DNA from 2 places in the Paenibacillus sp. RC84 genome. Region 2 is predicted to be linked to the other one. Evidence: riboswitches for the same ligand, from Rfam matches in the RefSeq annotation. Region 2 holds a riboswitch; the other holds the start of a gene.
What was found. Region 2 has a riboswitch for FMN ahead of ABH899_RS11005 (DMT family transporter). Riboswitches for the same ligand answer to the same signal wherever they lie in the genome.
Positions count from the first base shown of each region.

Region 1: it holds a riboswitch for FMN, as region 2 does, so the genes downstream of both, ribD (bifunctional diaminohydroxyphosphoribosylaminopyrimidine deaminase/5-amino-6-(5-phosphoribosylamino)uracil reductase RibD) here and ABH899_RS11005 (DMT family transporter) in region 2, are expected to answer to the same signal.

Region 1 covers NZ_JBGBYL010000003.1:168,337-171,746, reverse strand. The annotation lists gene ribE (riboflavin synthase) at 1-662, opposite strand, end outside; gene ribD (bifunctional diaminohydroxyphosphoribosylaminopyrimidine deaminase/5-amino-6-(5-phosphoribosylamino)uracil reductase RibD) at 647-1,786, opposite strand; FMN riboswitch at 2,280-2,462, opposite strand; gene ABH899_RS07995 (hypothetical protein) at 2,769-3,032, shown strand; gene ABH899_RS07990 (peptidylprolyl isomerase) at 3,081-3,410, opposite strand, start outside.
Region 2 covers NZ_JBGBYL010000004.1:157,161-160,570, reverse strand. The annotation lists gene ABH899_RS11010 (DUF1835 domain-containing protein) at 1-654, opposite strand, end outside; gene ABH899_RS11005 (DMT family transporter) at 864-1,862, opposite strand; FMN riboswitch at 1,988-2,133, opposite strand; gene ABH899_RS11000 (hypothetical protein) at 2,756-3,091, shown strand; gene ABH899_RS10995 (hypothetical protein) at 3,307-3,410, opposite strand, start outside.

The sequences.
Region 1 (3,410 bases), on a different contig from region 2:
AATCCGTTCTCCGCCAAAAACTTCTCGGTCAGCCCGCCCTGTCCGCCGCAAGAATGTGTCTTCCCGCCCGGACCCGCGCGGAGCAGCTTTTCAATATATTTCCCAAGCACGTCGCATTCGATGTTCACGCTGTCCCCGGGCTGTTTGTCCTGCAGAATCGTTTGGGCCAGGGTATGCGGAATGATTGAAACGGCAAACGTGCTGTCGGTCACGTCTGTAAGCGTAAGCGAGATACCGTCGATCGTGATGGAGCCGCCCGCAATCATGTAGCGGAGGACAGCATCGTCGTCCGGCTCCAGCCGGTAGACGACCGCATTCTCCTCCGGCGTTCTCGCCCGGATCCGGGCGGTGCCGTCTACGTGGCCCTGCACGAGATGTCCGCCGAAACGGCCGTTCGCCGGCATCGCCCGTTCCAGGTTGACGCGTGCTCCCGTCTGAAGCGATGCGAGGTTCGTTTTGCGGTACGTCTCCGGCATGACATCGACGGAAAAGGTCTCCTTGTCATAGGCGACGACGGTCAGACAGACGCCGTTGACCGCTATACTGTCGCCAAGCTTTACATCTTCCAGCACCAGGCGTGCGCCGAGGGTCAGGACCATCGCCTGGCCCTGCTTGTGTATGCGGCGCATAACGCCGATTTCTTCGATTAATCCGGTAAACATGATGAACCCTCCTTCTCGGCGTACTGCGGGTAACCCGTGAGACAGACGTCTTCGCCGACGGTCTCGACGGTCATCCGCGCCAGCCGGATCGCCTCGCTCATGCGGCCGAATCCGGCGAACGCCGCGTTGTCCGGCGCCTCCGGCCCGCCGCCGATCCATTTCGGGGCGAAAAACAGCACCGCCTTGTCCACCAGGCGGTTCTCCAGCATCGCCCCGCTGAGCCGTCCTCCGCCTTCCAGGAGGACGGAGGGCACCTCCCGCTCGCCCAGCAGCCGCATCGCGAGCGGGAGATCGACGTGCGGGCCGCTGCCGCACGCCAGCACTTCGGCGCCGAGGGCTTCAAGCGCTTCGCGCTTGGCGGGATCGGCGCCGGCGGTTGTCAGGATGAGCGTCGGCCGCTCATCCTGCTGCCGCAGCACCCGCGCGGACAGCGGCGTCCGGAGCTGCGAATCGACGACGATTCGCAGCGGATGGAGCGCCGGCACGGACAGCCGGGTGGTCAGCTCGGGATCATCGGCAAGCACCGTGCCGATACCGACCATGATCGCGGCGTGGCGGTGCCGCATCGCGTGGACGAGCTCGCGGGCGGGCGCGCCGGTGATCCACTTGCTGTCGCCGGTTTTGGCGGCGATCTTGCCGTCGAGCGTGCTCGCGGATTTCATCGTGACGAAGGGCAGGCGCGTCACGATGAACTTGCCAAACGCCTCGTTCAAGGCGTTCGCCTCGTCCGCGAGCAGACCGGCCTCCACGTCGATGCCCCGGCTCCGCAGTCTCGCGATCCCCGACCCCGCCACGAGCGGGTTCGGGTCTACGGCCGCGACGACGACCCGGCGGATGCCGCTCTCGATGAGCCTGCCGCTGCACGGCGGCGTCTTGCCGTAATGGCTGCACGGCTCCAGCGTGACGTAAGCCGTGGCGCCTTCGGCTTCGCGGCCGGCCATCTTCAGCGCGTGCACTTCCGCGTGGCCCTCTCCCCGCTTCAGATGGGCGCCCATGCCGACGATGCGGCCGTCTTTGACGACGACGCAGCCGACGACGGGATTGATGCCCGTCTGTCCGAGCGCCGCCTGGGCCATTTGCAGCGCCAGGCGCATGTAACTTTCGTCCTGTAAAGGTTGAAGCATGAGCGGTCTCCTTTCCGGGAAGGGAATTGGCTCTTCCCTCTTTTCTGCCTCAGCAGCTTTCCGGCTTGGTTCGTTCTGTGTTTAGTCTCTCCCGCATCGGCCAAAATGTTGAACCTGAAAAAGCCCCTGTCCGTTTCGGACAAGGGCGGTTTTATGGAATAGCAAGAACGCGCGTGAAGCCAGTCTGCGGGTACGGGAAAGTACCTCCGATCCCCTTAATAAGGGAACGGATACGGGGTTCTCCGGCAGGTATGCCAAAGAAACGTGCTGCTACCACACATTTCGCATCTTGCTTGCAGAAAGGACGAGATCGGAAAAAACGGCAGTGAAAAGATAGCACAAGCTAAGGCCACGATGGCCCGCCGTCCGGTCTCGCCGCTGTTTATGAACTTTAGAGCACAAATAAGCCGGCCAACCCAGGCCGCGTATGTACCTAAAAAAGCCCTTTCTGTGCGAATGCAGGTGAAGCTGCGTATGCAGACTGAATCGTTTCGTTCTCCTTCTCCCATCCAGACTTTAACTGTCGGTCTCGGACTCTCACCAAGTCAGCCGGATTGTCCTGCGTTCGAACGCTTAAAAAACAGACAAGCCGGGTCACGGACTGAGCTGCAGACCGGATAACCGGTACTGCGGCAACACCGCCGGTAGGGACTTTCACCCCGCCCCGAAGGATTGATTCAATCTTATTCGATTGTTGACTGAATAGTACCATTGTCATTTCCAAATTGCAAGTGTCAAGTTGACTAGTCCGGTCGGAAAACGGTATAAGCAGGGCCGAATCGGGGAAAGGCTGGATAAGTCTGTCCTATATGTCATGCGGAACAAAAGCGGAACGGATTTCCCATCAAGGAAGGATCCTTATGTGCCGCACATAAATGGAGATTGCAGCGGAAGGACAGGGGGGTATTCAGCCATTCCGGATATTCAAGCAGATACCCGGAAAACCGGGGCGATCATCTTGTACGAAAGGGAAGCCGAATAAATGAAAAGGAACACAGACTTTTCCCGAAAGTGCCTGAAGGCGGCCAAAAACACGGCGGCCGTCGGCTTCGCAAACCTATATCATGGCCATTCTGACGGGATCCCCGTTATTGTGCGCGGCCGTGTACTCCATGAGGGATTGGCAGCCTGCGGATGGGATAAAGCGCGGCTCTGGGACGAACTCGGTAAAGCTGGCGTGGATTCTCTGCTGGATGTTGCGTACGCGGAAATACGCCTCGATGCCCTGATCCTGAAAAGCCCCTGACCAGCCGCTTTCTTACAGCGGTTGTCCAGGGGCTTTTGGATACATTCATTAAACTTCGACGATTTCAACTTTCTCCATTGTGTCGCGGCCTTTGAACGCGTCCACATATTCCATGCCTTTGGTTACTTTGCCGAAAACCGTGTGCTGGCCGTCAAGATGAGGCTGCGGCTGGTAGCAGATGTAGAACTGGCTGCCGCCTGTGTTGCGTCCGGCGTGAGCCATCGCAAGCGTTCCGCGCTCATGTTTGTTCGGGTTGATTTCGCAGTCGATCGTGTATCCGGGACCGCCGGTGCCGGTGCCTTGAGGACAGCCGCCTTGGGCTACGAAGCCCGGAATAACGCGGTGGAAATTGAGTCCGTTGTAGAAACCGGAATTAGC
Region 2 (3,410 bases):
CGCTTCTATGGAAAGAAAGCCGAATGCGTAAGAATGCGGCACCGGATCGAAACGGGCGGCTATCCCTTCATACAGCTGCGAAACCTGGCCGATATAGACGTTATTCGGAGCATCACGGAGGACAGACAGGGCAAGACGCATCCCGATCTGCTCGTGGGCGTGATTACCGGTCCAGATTGTAATGTCCTTATCGGCGGGTAAGCCGCGCATAGTCTCAAGAATGGTATCTGAACCGTGCCGGATCCCTGTTAGCTGGGCGTGCCCATACTCCCTGAAACGTTCGGACATCCATTCCAGCCGGAACTTCCGCCCTTTCTCCGTCTCCAGCTCCCGGATCGGCCCTTCGGAAAAACAATCGTTAAACGCGAGGATCTCGCTTTCTTTCCTCCTGCCCAGGCTGCTGAGCGCATACTTCAAAGCTCCCGCATCGGACAGTCCCATCACAATGTGGACATGGCCTGCTTCTCCCTCGTTCTCCGCCTGTTTTCGGGCCAAGTGACCATTCCATATCTCTAAAATTTGTTTTTGAAGGGCATGTTTTTTCTCGGGCAGCTCTTCGTAACGCTGTGCTTGCTCCAGCATTTGCAGCAGTAGGCCCTTCGCTTCATTGGGATGAAGGGCATGAATCTCGTCAAGCATAACCGAGCGTTTCATTTCCGTACACCTCACTTAGCGGGGTTATGTAAAATAATGGTACTGTATTTATTTTAGCATAGTATCTTCCGGAAATCCGGCTATACTCTCCCGCACACCTGCCTGAAGTTCAACTAAACTCAATTCTTTCGCTCCGTGCAAGTGGAGCTCCGCTTTCGGTGGATATAAAAAAAGACCGCCGATTAGGCAGTCTTTTGGATGCGTTGCAATTAAACGGCCGAAGCGTCTAGCTTCTCGTTGGCGCCGGACGCGGCGGCTTTACTTTCCGGGGTGCGTCCCATAAACCACAGCGTGGACCAGATCAGAAGGAAGCCGGCCAACTGTCCGATTGTCAGAGCCTGATCGAATACGAGCCAGTTGATCAGAACACCGACGGCCGGGAAGGACAGCTCCGCGATCGTCGCGAGAAACGCCTTGGTCGAGGACAACCCTTTATAGTAAAGCAGCATGCTGATCAGCCCCGGGAAAAACGCCTGGAACAGCAGGTTCACAACAATAAGCGCCCACTCGCCCGTTGCTTTATGAAGCTGCCAGGCGTCCCCGCTCGCCATCAGCACGATAAACAGCAGCGGAATGGCCAGTAAAAACCGGAGCGAAGTTACGATCGGGAAATCGAGATTTTTTTGCAGCAAATATTTGCCCATGACCGTGGACCCGCCCCAGAGAATTGCGGCCAGAATCGACAGCAGACAGCTCATGGTGCCCAGATCTTTGAGTCCCAGCGACGGGGATTGAAACCCGAACGTCAGCAAATACGTGCCCGCAAGTGCGAAAAAGATGTATTTAAAAAATCGGGCCGGCAGAGCTTCTTTCAGCAGTACGCGCGCCAAGGTAATCGCGAATAAGGGCTGAAGCTTTTGTAAAAGCAGCACGGCATTCGCGCTCCCATGAGCAAACGCCGACGTGAACAAAATCGTGGCGATTGCCGATCCGCCCCACGAAATGAACAGCAGCGCGCCGATGACAGCCAGCGTCAGCTTCCCGGTCAGTTGTTCTCGGTACCGGATCAGGACCGGAAGCGCGTAGCAGGCGAGCAGCAGGTGTTCGATGAACACGATCTGCGCCGATGTTAAGCTTTTCAGCAGCAGGATGCGGAAAAGCGGATCAAGCCCCCACAAAGTGGCGCCCAGCGCGACATACCAGATGCCGTTGATCCCTTTTCCTCTCGTTAATGCGGACTTTCCGTTAAGACCTAAAGCATTCTCCAATTCAAAAACCCCCTGTGGAATGTTTTGAATTGAACCTTCCGAAAAGAGACGATGCCCCCGCTGGAAGTTCAACGGGGGCATCGACAAACAGACTTCATTAAAATAAAAATTTTAATGAAGCTGCTTTTCACCTTCTCCCATCCGGACTTTACCGTCGGCCTTGGAGTCGCACCAAGTCAGTCCCGGCCGTAACAGCCGGGAGTCGCGGGCTTAGGGTACTTGCGTACCCATCACCGCCGGTTGGGACTTTCACCCTACCCCGAAGGTTCAATATTCAATTTCGTATGTTCTTTTGGTGACCTGTAATATTCATTGGTTACCCAAACCCTTGATACTGCTGGATTTCCGAGAAATCTTCAGTTACTTTGATTACTCGTCATTTCCTTTGATATCAACAAGTTTCCTACCAAAATCCTACCACAAAACCGACCTAAGAACACTTAACTGTAATTGAAATATTAACACTCTAAAATAAAAAAAGCAAGGGCTTATGCCCTGCTTTCTTTGCCTTTTAACCAATTGAAAATCACGTCTTTAAATGTGTTTATCGTATCTCTTTTCTCTATCCGACTAACTGGAAAAAGGAGGTTCTTCAAAATTCATAGTCGTTCCTTCTTCCAAAGCCTAGAACCTGAATAATTTGTTCTGCTGTTAAAACTTAGTGGTAGAATCCATAACCATACTTAATCGTCTCCACGATTATTATGTATTTCATATTTTTATTTATATAAATATCCATTCATCAATTTCTCTTTTCATTAACCAATGTGGAACTTTACATATTTTACTATATATAGTATATTGATTGCATTTCAAGAATCATTTCTAAGCCCTGTGAGTGCGTTTCACAGGACTCGCTCTATTCGAATTTTTATTCTATTCCACCAAGGGGAGTGGGAACTATTCGTAAAATTTGGCTTATTGTGTTATTTGTCTTCATGTCAGCTGTAGGTTTTTTTATTGGAGATTTTTACGGAAGTGAAATAAAAATTAACACTGCAATTAGTCAATCTCTTGAAAAAAGAACGGTAGAACATCTTAGTACCAAGGGATTCGAATCAAATGATTACACATTCAAAACAGTTAAGGCGCAAAAATTTGTTGGTATTAATGATTATGCAGTTGCGGTTCAATTTAACGATGAAGCTGAGAACACTTATTACTATAGTGAAGATACAGATGGAAAGATCTATCAATCAAGTAGGAATGGACAAAAACACATTGAGTAATAATTTAAAGGAAAAATTAACACATTTGACTCAATTGTATGAATACGGCAAATTTACCTAGCCGGCCGGCGATACATGGGAGAGTTAGAATGTCTAAAAATATTTCAAAAATACTATCTTTAGTAATGGCACTGATTTTTATTTTTCCTGTTACTATATTTGCAAACGAGTCCACTAACGATCATTCTAAATTCGTCTAACCTAATGCATAAGCTTTACTTAACATGCACCTTTATTGCATATTGAGCGCTTCCTTCAGACCAGTCTGCACTAATACTATACATGTAAATTCCTTCTGAGGACGGTACTGTTATTTCGT